3 regions of the Herbaspirillum sp. WGmk3 genome follow, and region 1 is predicted to be linked to each of the others. Evidence: predicted binding sites of a transcription regulator. Region 1 holds the regulator's gene; each other region holds the start of a gene.
What was found. Region 1 encodes sigma-54, which starts transcription at its own class of promoters, with help from an activator protein. Its sites were predicted from a motif close to TGGCANGNAANCTGCTTT; they were not measured.
Positions count from the first base shown of each region.

Region 2: MKD49_RS23665 (TorF family putative porin) is a predicted target of sigma-54. The motif match lies at 3,020-3,037, and genes of this name have one in related genera.
Region 3: MKD49_RS09255 ([protein-PII] uridylyltransferase) is a predicted target of sigma-54. The motif match lies at 1,266-1,283, and genes of this name have one in related genera.

Region 1 is NZ_JAKYWT010000008.1:17,845-22,104, forward strand. It holds gene MKD49_RS24210 (UbiX family flavin prenyltransferase) at 1-111, opposite strand, end outside; gene grxD (Grx4 family monothiol glutaredoxin) at 134-445, opposite strand; gene MKD49_RS24220 (hypothetical protein) at 607-753, shown strand; gene hpf (ribosome hibernation-promoting factor, HPF/YfiA family) at 816-1,178, opposite strand; gene MKD49_RS24230 (RNA polymerase factor sigma-54) at 1,331-2,821, opposite strand; gene lptB (LPS export ABC transporter ATP-binding protein) at 2,953-3,696, opposite strand; gene lptA (lipopolysaccharide transport periplasmic protein LptA) at 3,699-4,260, opposite strand, start outside.
Region 2 is NZ_JAKYWT010000007.1:184,152-188,411, forward strand. It holds gene MKD49_RS23645 (LysE family translocator) at 13-642, opposite strand; gene MKD49_RS23650 (YifB family Mg chelatase-like AAA ATPase) at 802-2,325, opposite strand; gene MKD49_RS23655 (accessory factor UbiK family protein) at 2,399-2,644, opposite strand; gene MKD49_RS23660 (hypothetical protein) at 2,703-2,933, opposite strand; gene MKD49_RS23665 (TorF family putative porin) at 3,100-3,882, shown strand; gene MKD49_RS23670 (P-II family nitrogen regulator) at 3,895-4,233, shown strand; gene MKD49_RS23675 (ammonium transporter) at 4,249-4,260, shown strand, end outside.
Region 3 is NZ_JAKYWT010000002.1:745,266-749,525, reverse strand. It holds gene MKD49_RS09255 ([protein-PII] uridylyltransferase) at 1-1,184, opposite strand, end outside; gene map (type I methionyl aminopeptidase) at 1,330-2,154, opposite strand; gene rpsB (30S ribosomal protein S2) at 2,496-3,236, shown strand; gene tsf (translation elongation factor Ts) at 3,373-4,260, shown strand.

The DNA.
Region 1 (4,260 bases):
CTGGCCATGCTTGCGCAGATGCTCCAGCAGCCGCACGCCATAGATGGCACCGGTGGCACCGGTGATCGCAACGATCAGGCGCTGGCGCGGCTGGCTGGAAGAACTGCTCATGAGTCAGTCAGGCAAGTAAAACTCAGCCCTTGATCAGGGTCTGCAGTTCGCCGGACTCGTACATCTCGGTCATGATGTCGGAGCCGCCGACGAATTCACCCTTCACGTACAGCTGGGGAATGGTCGGCCAGTTCGAGTATTCCTTGATGCCCTGGCGCACGTCCGGGCTTTCCAGCACGTTGACGGTGACGATGTTCTCGGCACCGCTGGCCTTCAGCAGCTGGATGGCCTTGCCGGAAAAGCCGCATTGGGGGAACTGTGCAGTGCCCTTCATGAACAGCACCACGGGGTTTTGGGTCACGGTTTCTTTGATCCAGGATTGGACGTCGCTCATGGCTGTGCCTTTAAAAATGGGATTGCCCGACATTATAGGGAAAAGCCGGCGGGCGCGTTGAAATCGCCTGCATGCTGGTGGCCTGTCTGAACGGGCAAAAAATTGCATCGAGGAAATGATTTATATCGTATGCAAATTCTTGTGTTGAAGATGAGGGTGCCGTGAAGACATTCAAGCCGTCCCTTGCATCATCGTCAGCAGCGGCGGTGGAAAAGTTGCTTTACGCAATGATTTATATCTTTTCCACAGGCTTGGCCAGTTCGGCGGCCACAAATGAAAAAGGGCGCTTGCGCGCCCCTTCCTCATGAAATTCGGCTGGCTTTCTCAGCAGCCTTGCGGCTGCGAGGTGGCTTGCCGAGGGTGTCCTGGCTTATGCCGCTCCGGCCACCGCATCCTCCGGCGTTTCGTCCGGCAGGCGCTTGGCCATGGAGTGATGCTCCTGCAACTTGTCCTTGTGCTTGATGACCTGGCGATCGAGCTTGTCGATCAGCGTGTCAATGGCAGCGTAGAGGTCGTGTGCGATGCTTTCCGCATGTAGATCCTTCCCCTTGATGTGGACGTTGATTTCCGCTTTTTGGCGCTTTTCCTTTTCTGTGAGTTTATCTACGCTCAGGATCACGCTGACGTCGATCACGTTGTCGAAATGGCGCTTGATACGCGAGAGCTTGCTTTGCACGTATTCCCGGATGGCGGGGGTCAGTTCGAGGTGGTGTCCACTGATGGTCAGATTCATACAAGACTCCTATCGTGAAGTCACTGGAGGTTCGTGCAATCGATCCTGCTGCAGCTGTACCACGGGCACGGTCTTCGTGTCAGATGGCGCGGGCATCAGTCGGATGCTTGCCTGAACACAGCAACGGTACTGCAGAAAAACTGAGGAAAAACTCAGAGGGACTTGCGGAGATTGACCGGCGGAATCTTCAACACTTCGCGGTATTTGGCGACTGTGCGTCGCGCGACCACCATGCCTTGTTCTGCCAGCATATCCGCAATCTTGCTATCGGATAATGGGGTCTGCGGGTTCTCGGCTCCTATCAACTGTTTGATCAGCGCCCGTATCGCGGTGGAGGAAGCTTCACCTCCGGTTTCAGTCGCGACATGGCTACCGAAGAAGTATTTCAACTCAAACATTCCATGCGGAGTGAGCATGTATTTCTGAGTCGTCACGCGAGAGATGGTGCTCTCGTGTAGACCCAGTGTATCAGCAATTTCACGCAGCACAAGGGGGCGCATGGCCACTGCCCCATGTGAAAAGAAGTTTCTTTGACGTTCCACAATAGCCTGCGCGACGCGCAAAATTGTATCGAAACGTTGCCGCATGTTCTTGATGAGCCACTTGGCTTCCTGCAACTGCGACGACAGCGAACCTTCTCCCTTGGCTTGCTTCAATGCACTGGCATACATCGCATTGACGCGCAGCTTGGGCATGACCTCATGGTTGAGCATGACCTGCCAGCCGTTCTTTGTCTGCTTGACAATCACGTCCGGCACCACATAGTCCGAGGCATCACGCGCGAATTCCGCACCCGGATGCGGACGGCACTGGCGGATCACGGCCTGCGCTTCGCGCAGGTCTTCGTCATCGCAATCCAGGGCCTTCTTGATCTTGTTGAAATCGCGCTGGGCAAACAGCGGCAGGTAATCCTCCACGATCCTCAGCGCCAGCTTGCGCGTGACAAAGGGGATCTTGGGCAGGCGGCGGATCTGCAGGGCCAGGCATTCGCCGGCACTGCGCGCACCGACACCCGCCGGGTCCAGGCTCTGCAGCAGCTTGAGCGAAATCGACAGCTCTTCCATGTCGATGCCCAGCTCTTCGGGCAGGCGTGCGTGGATGTCTTCCAGCGGCTCTTCCAGATAGCCGCTCTCGTCCAGCGCATCGGTGAGCAGTTCCAGCAGCGCACGATCACGCAGGGTGCGTGCGGTCACGCGGATCTGTTCCAGCAGGTGTTCGCGCAGGGTCAGTTCGTGCGCTTCGAGTTGCGGACGGGCATCGTCATCGTCTGGCGACTTGCCGCTGCGCGCGACGTCGTCGAAGCTCCAGTCGGCATCCCCCGTGACACCGGCTTCCGGCGTGTTGTCCTGGTAGTCGAAGCTGGAATCGCCATCGCTGGCGGCCGGGGCCGCTTCGCCGCTGCCTTCGTGACTGGTTTCGGCAACGCCGCTGGAGGGCGAATTGGAGACCGCGCCATCGGCCAGCAGACGTACCGAATTGTCGAGCGCGTCGTCGAGGCGTTCCAGCAGGGGATTGTCGGAGAGGATCTGTTCCAGTTCCTGGTGCAGTTCCAGCGTCGACAGTTGCAACAGTCTGATCGACTGCTGCAGTTGCGGCGTCAATGCGAGGTGCTGCGAGGTACGTAACTGGAGCGACTGTTTCATCTGTCTTTCTGAAAGCGGCGTGGCCCGCTGGTTGCTCTGCCGGTCGTTGCGTATTGCGTATTGCTTGTTGCGTATTACGTGATGTGCACTCTGTATTTCTTCAAGCGTATCGGGCAAGCCGACTGCACCGCTTACATGCGGAAATGCTCGCCCAGATACACGCGGCGCACCGACTCGTTGGCGATGATCTCTTCCGGATTGCCGCTGGCCAGCACCGTGCCCTGGTTGATGATGTAGGCGCGATCACAGATGCCCAGCGTTTCGCGCACGTTGTGGTCGGTGATCAGCACGCCGATGCCGCGTTCCTTCAGGAAGCGCACGATGCGCTGGATCTCGATCACGGCAATCGGGTCGATACCGGCGAACGGTTCATCCAGCAGCACGAAGCGCGGATCGGTGGCCAGTGCGCGGGCGATCTCGACGCGCCGGCGTTCACCGCCCGAGAGCGACAGCGCCTGGCTTTCGCGCAGCTTCTCGATCTGCAGTTCGTGCAGCAGGTTGTTGAGGCGGCCTTCGATTTCATCGCGCGAGAGCGGCTTGCCCTCTTCCTGGCGCAGTTCCAGCACGGCGCGGATATTGTCTTCCACCGTCAGCTTGCGGAATACCGAGGCTTCCTGCGGCAGGTAGGACAAGCCCATGGTGGCACGCTTGTGGATCGGCATGCGCGAAATGGACGCGCCATCGAGGTCGATCTCGCCACCATCGGAGGGCACCAGCCCCACGATCATGTAGAACGAAGTGGTCTTGCCGGCACCATTCGGGCCGAGCAGGCCGACCACCTCGCCGCTGCGCAATTCCATCGAGACATCGCGCACCACCTGGCGCGCGCCATAACTTTTCTTCAGGCCGCGAACGACCAGCGAGCTGGCTACCATTGTCACTGGTCCTTTCCGCTGTCGCGACGCGTTGCAGGCTGCGCAGCGTTGTTCTTGCCCGCGGGCTGGGCCGGCGCGGTGCTGCCTGCCGGCGGCGGATTCTTGGGCTGGATCACCGCAGTGATGCGGCCTGCGCCCGGCTTGCTCTCGCCGGTGGCGGTGTTGTTCACGGAATAGAATTCGGCGCGGCTGTCATAGGAGATGAATTCGCCGTTGACTTCATCGGTGATGCGATCGCCGTCCATGCGCTGGATGTGCGCGCGCTGGAACAGCTTGGAGATTTCGGTCTGCTCCGAATACTCGATGCGCTCGGCCTGGCCTTCGATCCACAGGTTGGGACCGCCGTCACGCTTCTGGCGGAAGTTGGCCAGCGCGCCCGGGGCCGCATACAGCACCGCATTTTCATAACCGTACTGGTCGGTCGTCAATACCACGCGGCCGGCCTTGATGATCAGCGTGCCGCGGGTCATGACCACGTTGCCGGTAAAGGTCTTCACCTGGCGCACGTCATCGTAGACCATCTGGTCTGCCTCGATGTTGGTCGGCTTGGTGGAGTCCGCCTTC
Region 2 (4,260 bases), on a different contig from region 1:
GGCGGGGGCGGGTCAGCGGCGCTGGATCAGCATATGGACGGCCAGTCCGGCCAGCACGCTGCCCATCAGCCAGCGCTGCAGGCGTTGCCAGTGTGGACGGCCAGCCAGCAGGGCCGAGATGGAAGCCGCTGAGAAGGTGATCACGGCGTTCATGCTGACGCCGACCACGATCTGCGTCAGGCCCAGGGCGAAGGACTGGAGCAGTACGCTGCCGTGCTCGGGCTGGATGAATTGCGGTAGCAGCGACAGATACATCACGGCGATCTTGGGATTGAGCAGGCTGGTCAGCAGACCCATGCTGAAGAGTTTGCGGGGGCTGTCCGGGGGCAGGGGGCGCAGGGCAAACGGCGATCGGCCGCCTGGCTTGAGGGCTTGCCAGGCCAGGTAGAGCAGGTAGAGCGCTCCCGCCAGGCGCAGCGCGTCGTAGGCCAGGGGCAGGGTCATCAGCAGGGCGCTGATGCCCAGCGCGGTACAGAGCATGTAGAACACCAGCCCCAGCGCGATTCCGGCCAGCGAGATCAACCCGGCCTTGCGGCCCTGGCAGACCGAACGCGAGACCAGATAAAGCATGTTGGGGCCGGGGGTGAGCACCATGCCCAGGCAGAGGGCGGCGAAGGCCAGCAGGGTGGAGACAGTGGGCATGGCGATGATCCTCTTTCGGTCGGCAGGTGGGGGGCGGCAGTCAATGCCGTGTGAATTGCAAGGCTAAGGCCCGGCCGGCCGAGGGAGAAGATACAGACGGTGCTCTTGCATGGCGCAACAGGGGAACGCCCTTGTCTGTTGGTACAGCTCGGCTACCGCTCAATTCGTGGTCAGCATCCGCCGGTATTGCACTGCCTCGGCCACATGCGCCTGTGTGATCACATCGGACTCCGCCAGATCGGCGATGGTGCGCGCCAGTTTCAGCACCCGGTGATAGGCCCGCGCCGACCAGTTCAGCCGCAGCATGGCGGCTTGCAGCAGTTGGCCCGCCGCCACATCGTGCTGGCAGTGCCGGTCGATCTCGCTGCCACTAAGCTGGCTGTTGGGTTTGCCCTGGCGTTGCCGCTGGCGTTCAAAGGCGTGCGCCACCCGCTCCGCGATGGCGGCGCTGGTTTCGCCCGGCTGCTGGACGGCCAGTTCGGCGGGGCTCAGGGCGTTGACGTGCAGTTGCATGTCGATGCGGTCCAGCAGCGGGCCGGACAAGCGCGCCTGGTAGCGCTTGACCAGTTCCGGCGTGCAGCGGCAGCGGCCCTGGCTGTCGCCATACTGTCCGCACGGACAGGGATTCATGGCCGCGATCAACTGGAATCGTGCCGGGAATTGCGCCTGCCGCGCCGCCCGCGAGATCACGATGTGGCCGGACTCCATCGGCTGGCGCAGCACATCCAGCACGCTGCGGGGATATTCGGCGATCTCATCCAGGAACAGGACCCCATGATGCGCCAGCGAGATTTCACCCGGCCTGGGCGAACTGCCACCGCCGACCAGTGCCACGGCGGAGGCGGTGTGGTGCGGCGCCCGATAAGGCCGCTGCCGCCAGCGTGCGATGTCGAAACTGCCGCTCAAGGATTGCACCGCGGCGGATTCCAGCGCTTCGTCCTGCGTCATCGGCGGCAGGATCCCGGGAAAGCGGGTCGCCAGCATCGACTTGCCGGCACCGGGCGGGCCAACCAGCAGCAGGCTGTGCTGGCCCGCCGCGGCCACTTCCATGGCGCGCCGCGCCTGCAATTGCCCCTTGATATCGCTGAAATCCGGATAGGCCGCCCGCTTGCCGACCGGCTGCGGCTGGTGCCGCTGCAGCCGGGCGGCGGGATCGCGCGTGCTGAAGTGGGTGCAGACCTCCAGCAAGGAGGTCGCCGGGAGGATTTGCGCCTCGGGCAGCAGTGCGGCTTCGTCGGCATTGGCGGCCGGCAGGATGAAGCTGCGCCGGTGGCCATCCTGCTGCTGCTCGCGCTGCATGGCGCAGGTCATGGCCAGCGCGCCGCGAATGGGCAGCAGCTGGCCCGACAGCGACAGTTCGCCGGCATATTCGTGGTCGTCCAGACGATCCGCAGGCATCTGTTCGGAGGCGGCCAGGATGCCCAGGGCGATGGGCAGGTCGAAGCGCCCGGAGTCCTTGGGCAGGTCGGCGGGGGCCAGGTTGACGGTAATGCGGCGGGCGGGGAATTCAAACCGGGCGTTTTGCAGCGCCGCCCGGACGCGGTCCTTGGCTTCCTTCACCTCGGCCTCGGGGAGTCCGACGATGGTGAAGGCCGGCAAGCCATTGGCCAGATGCACCTCGACCGTCACCGGCGGGGCGCTCATGCCGGCCAGGGCGCGGCTGCGCAAGACTGCCAGGCTCATCGCGATGAACCCGGCAGCTGGTCAGCAGAAAGAAGGGAAGGGGGAGGGAAAGAGAAAAGTGTCCGGGCCAGGGTCATGGATTCTGTTTTTGCTGAGCCTCAAGCTCGGCAACACGCGCTTCCAGCGCCTCCAGGCGGGCACGGGTCTTGGCCAGTACCTGGGCCTGGACGTCGAATTCCTCGCGCGTGACCAGGTCCAGCTTGGCAAAACCCTGACTCAGCATGGCCTTGACGTTCTTCTCGATGTCCTTGGCCGGAGAGTTCTCGATCGCCTTGTTGATCTTGGATTGCAGGTCTTCAAAAAATGGGGGCTTGTCCATGTCGGATCTCCTTGGCAGATAGCTGTACTGCAAGTTTAGCGGTTTCCCGCCCATCCTCCTACCGGGATGTCCCGCTGAGACCGCATTTTTGCCAACAGGTGCCGGCCAGCGCTTCAAAACGGGCAGAAAACGCGCTGAAATGCAGTGAATTTTCCTGCAGGAAATGCTCCGACTTGGTGATCTTTGCTTCGCCCGCCACCCGCGCACCAAAATGTGTTCGCCGCGTTTGATGCAGGATTGATAAAAAACCATCAATATCGCACCAGCAGCGTGCATTTGGGTGGCGCATGCACTATTTTGAAGCTGATCTCGAAAAAAATCGTTGCAAATCTCTGGTTTCACGCAAAAAGACAAGTCTGCCTTGCCGAACGGACATGGCACGGCTCCTGCTAATGAGTCTGAGCAAAGACAAAAAAACCGACTTTATTGTTAAAACATAAACCAGAGGGAAAGTCATGAAGAAACTGATTCTTGCAACAGCCATCGCCGCATCCTTCGTTTCTACCGTGGCCCGCGCAGAAGACGCCAAGCCGGACAATGAACTGAGCTTCAACGCTGCCGTGGTGAGCGACTACCGCTATCGTGGCCTGACCCAGACCCGCTTTGATCCGGCCCTGCAGGTTGGCGCTGACTACACGCACAACCCGACCGGCCTCTACGCCGGGACCTGGCTGACCAACATCAAGTGGATCAAGGACGCGGGCACCCTGACCGGTACCGACACCAAGGGTGACGTCGAGTGGGACATCTACGGCGGCAAGCGCGGCGACATCGGCGGCGGCTTCACCTATGACGTCGGCGGCCTGTACTACTACTACCCGGGCAACACCCTGGCCAACAGCGGTGCCAAGAACGCCAACACCTTCGAACTGTATGGCCAGGTCGGCTACGGTCCGGCTTACTTCAAGTATTCGCAATCGCTGACCAACCTGTTCGGCGCCGTCAACAGCAAGTACAGCCAGTACTTCGACCTGGGTGCCAACATCGAGACCTACTACGGCGTGATGCTGGGTCTGCACGTCGGTCACCAGAGCGTGCGCGGCAACCCCAACGACTTCAGCTACACCGACTGGAAGATCGGCCTGTCCAAGACCTTCGACGAGGCAGCCGGCATCACCCTGGGCCTGGCCTACGTCGGTACCGACCTGAAGGACGGCGTGACCACCACCCCGGCATCGGATGGCGCCAAGAACGTCGGCAAGAACGGCTTCGTCTTCTCCATCAGCAAAACTTTCTAACAAGAGGTTCGTATGAAACTGATCACTGCGATCATCAAACCGTTCAAGCTGGATGAGGTGCGTGAAGCCCTCTCGGCCATCGGTGTGCAAGGCATCACCGTGACTGAAGTCAAGGGCTTCGGTCGTCAGAAAGGCCATACCGAGCTGTATCGCGGTGCCGAGTATGTGGTGGATTTCCTGCCCAAGACCAAGATCGAGGCCGCCGTGGACGACGCCATCGTCGAACGCGCCCTGGAAGCCATCGAGACCGCCGCCCGCACCGGCAAGATCGGCGACGGCAAGATCTTCGTCCAGGACTTGCTGGACGTGATCCGTATCCGTACCGGCGAGACCGGTAAAGACGCTCTGTAAAAAAGGGGAATTCTAATGAGCATGAAG
Region 3 (4,260 bases), on a different contig from region 1:
TTGCTCTGGATGATCTGCATGAACAGACGGTGATTTTCCGGATTGGCGCGGAAGGCATTGTCGATCTTGAAGCGCGCATGCCATAGCGCACGCAGGGTGCGCGCCGACATGTCCTTCAGTTCCGGATGCTCGGAAAGCACCAGGAAGACTTCCAGCATGGCCGAAGGCGTCTCTTCGAAGACCCTGTCATGGGCGATGTCGACGAAGCCGTTGACCTCGTTGAAGCGCTCGTTGAGCGGGCGCGGAACCGCCTGCTGCGGGAACAGATGGGCTTCGATGTTCTGCAGCAGGATGGTGTTGAGCTGCGTGACCGCCTTGGCTGCCCAGTAATAGCGCTGCATCAGGTATTCGCTGGCGCGGCGGGTATCGGTGGTCTTGAAGCCGAAGGTCTCGGCGAGCTGGGTCTGGATGTCGAAGACCAGCCGGTCTTCGCGGCGGTCGGTCAGGATGTGCAGGCGGATGCGAATGTCCTTGAAGGCGCGTTCCTTCTGGCGCAGCTGGCGCGCCTCGGTGGAGGTCAGCATGCCGTGTTCGGCCAGCTCGCCCCAGGAGTTGCCCAGGCCCGCCGCCTTGGCCACCCACAGGATCACCTGCAGGTCGCGCAGGCCGCCGGGGCTTTCCTTGCAGTTGGGTTCGAGGCTGTAGGGCGTATCTTCATATTTGATGTGGCGCTGGCGCATTTCCAGGGTCTTGGCCTGGAAGAAGGCCAGCGGCTCCAGCGCCGCATGGTAGCGCTCCTGCAATTTCTTGAAGAGGGCGCGGTTGCCGGTCACCAGGCGTGCTTCCAGGAGGCTGGTCTGCACCGTGATGTCGGCGGCCGATTCATCCAGGCATTCGTCGATGGTGCGGATGCTGTGGCCGATTTCCAGGCCGATGTCCCAGAACAGCTGCACCAGGGATTCCAGCTTTTCCTTCTTGGCGGCATCCGGGGCCTGGTCCAGCAGGATCAGCACATCCACATCCGAATGCGGGAACAGCTCGCCCCGGCCATAGCCGCCCACGGCCACCAGGGCGGCATTGCCGGACATGCCCAGTTCTTCCCAGGCAGTGGTGAGGGCTTCGTCCACGTTGCGGCGCAACTGGGCCAGCAACTGCTCGGTCTTGTGGTTGGACTGGAACACCTCGATGGCTTGCTGGCGCGCGGCCTTGAGCTGTTTCTTGAGCGTGATGGCGAGTGTGGGCATCGTGGTCGGCAATTAAGGCAAGCAGGGCGGCGGGGCGGCGCCTATATGAACAAAGCCGCATCCCCATGCGGCTTTGCGCTCGAAGCAGGTTTCGTGCCGGAAACTGTGTGCAGGGTGGAGGGGCACATGGTTCCGGCCGCCAGGGTCACGCCGGGGTGGCGACCTGGTTCTGGATGAAGGCCGGCGGTGCCGGCATGCCGGGCGACACCGTCAGCACTTCGAAGCCGGTCTCGGTGACCAGCACGGTGTGTTCCCATTGGGCTGACAGGCTGCGGTCCTTGGTCTTGATGGTCCAGCCGTCGCCCATTTCGCGGATCTCGCGGCGGCCGGCGTTGATCATCGGTTCCACGGTGAAGATCATGCCGGCTTCCAGCTTCTCCAGCGTACCGGGGCGGCCGTAGTGCAGGACTTGCGGTTCTTCATGGAAGACCTTGCCGATGCCGTGGCCGCAGAACTCGCGCACCACGCTGTAGCCGGCCTTTTCGGCGTGCTGCTGGATGACGTGGCCGATGTCGCCCAAATGTGCGCCCGGCTTGATCTTGGAGATGCCCAGCCACATGCATTCATAGGTGATCTCGGTCAGGCGGCGTGCCAGGATGGACGGCTCGCCCAGGAAGAACATGCGGCTGGTGTCGCCGTGGTAGCCATTCTTGATGATGGTGACGTCGATGTTGAGCACGTCGCCGTTCTTCATCACCTTGTCGCCGGGGATGCCGTGGCAGATCACGTCATTCAGGGAGGTGCAGATGGCCTTGGGGTAGGGCGTGTAGCCTGGCGGGCAGTAGTTCAGCGGGGCCGGGATGCTGCCTTGCACGTTGGTCATGTACTCGTGGCAGAGGCGGTCGATCTCGCCGGTGGTCACGCCCGGCTTCACGAAGGGGGTGATGTAGTCCAGCACCTCGGCGGCCAGGCGGCCGGCCACGCGCATGCCTTCGATGTCTTCGGCGGTCTTGATGGTGATGTTGCCCATGATGAATCGCAATTCGCTAGAAAATCGTCAAGACGGGATTATAGACGACGGGGGTGCTTTCTGTTTTGCCGGCTCCGGCCGACAAGCCGGGGACGGCGTTTGGCTGCGTTCCTTATCTTCATGTGCTACTTGAACAAAAGTGATGGGTCGAGTAGAATGCCGGGCTGATCTGAAAACCACAGGTCAGTTGTCGAATGCGGTGTGCGGAATGATTCTTCATGTCTGTTTGGCAATAAGTGTCGTAAATTATCTTTTGAAACGCGAATCCGTTCGCTAAAAGGGTGTCCGGCTGCATGAGCCGGATGACCGAGCGGATTCCAGACCTAACCCTGGAGAAATTCATGTCCGTTACCATGCGCGAAATGCTGGAAGCCGGTGTCCACTTCGGTCACCAAACCCGCTTCTGGAACCCCAAGATGGCCCCCTTCATTTTCGGTCATCGCAACAAGATTCACATCGTCAACCTGGAAAAGACCCTGGGCATGTACCAGGAAGCCGTCAAGTACGTGCGCCAGCTGTCGGCCAACCGTGGCACCATCCTGTTCGTTGGTACCAAGCGTCAAGCCCGCGACATCCTGTCCGCTGAAGCGCAACGCGCTGGCGTGCCCTACGTTGACCAGCGCTGGCTGGGCGGCATGCTGACCAACTTCAAGACCATCAAGACCTCGATCAAGCGCCTGAAGGACATGGAAGCTGCCATCGAAGACGGTTCGGTCGAGAAGCTGTCGAAGAAGGAAGCCCTGCTGTTCACCCGTGAACAGGAAAAGCTGCAAAAGGCCATCGGCGGCATCAAGGACATGGGCGGCATTCCTGACGCCATCTTCGTCATCGACGTCGGCTACCACAAGGGCGCCATCACCGAAGCCGCCAAGCTGGGCATTCCGGTCATCGGCGTGGTCGATACCAACCACTCGCCCGAAGGCGTCACCTACGTGATCCCGGGTAACGACGACTCCGCCAAGGCGATCGCTCTGTACGCTCGCGGTATGGCTGACGCCGTGCTGGAAGGCCGCGCCAACGCCGTCAACGACGTCGTCGAAGCAGTCAAGGGCGATGAATTCGTCGAGGTCGAGCAGGCTTGATTCTGCTCTTCCGGTAGTACGGTAGTCCAAAAAGGGGTGACAGCGGGTAGTGACGCAGTGGCCCCTTTTTTTTGATTCAATTTTCGAGTTTCAGGCATACCGCAAGCGCGGGATGCCTCCAAGTCAGGAGAAAAGTATGGCGGCAATTACCGCAGCAATGGTGGGCGATCTGCGTGCGAAGACCGACGCGCCGATGATGGAATGCAAGAAGGCGCTGACCGAAGCCGATGGCGACATGGCCAAGGCCGAAGAGATTCTGCGCGTCAAGCTGGGCAGCAAGGCTTCCAAGGCCTCTTCCCGCATCACCGCAGAAGGCGTGATCTCGGCCTACATCGCTGGCAACGTCGGCGCGCTGGTCGAAGTGAACTGTGAAACCGACTTCGTGACCAAGAACGACGAGTTCATCGGTCTGGTCGAAGCTGCTGCCAAGCTGGTGGTCGAACAGAATCCGGCTGACGTGGCTGCCCTGGGCGCCTGCAAGCTGGCCGACGGCAAGACCCTGGAAGAACTGCGCACCGAACTGATCGGCCGCATCGGCGAGAACATGTCGTTCCGTCGCTTCCAGCGCTTCGAAACCACCGGCAAGCTGGCTGCCTACCTGCACGGCACCCGCATCGGCGTGATCGTCGAGTTCGACGGCGCTGAAGAGCAAGTCGGCAAGGACGTGGCCATGCACATCGCTGCCATGAAGCCGGTCGCCCTGTCGGCCGAGCAAGTGCCGGCCGACCTGATCGAGAAGGAACGCTCGGTCGCCGCCCTGAAGGCTGCCGAATCCGGCAAGCCGGCTGACATCGTCGCCAAGATGGTGGACGGTTCGGTGCAGAAGTACCTGAAGGAAGTGTCGCTGTTCAACCAGGCTTTCGTGAAGAACGACAAGCAAAGCGTCGAACAGATGCTCAAGGCGGCCAATACCACCGTCAAGTCGTTCGCCATGTACGTGGTCGGCGAAGGCATCGAGAAGAAGCAAGACGACTTCGCTGCCGAAGTGGCAGCGCAAGTGGCTGCAGCGAAACAAGCTCAGTAA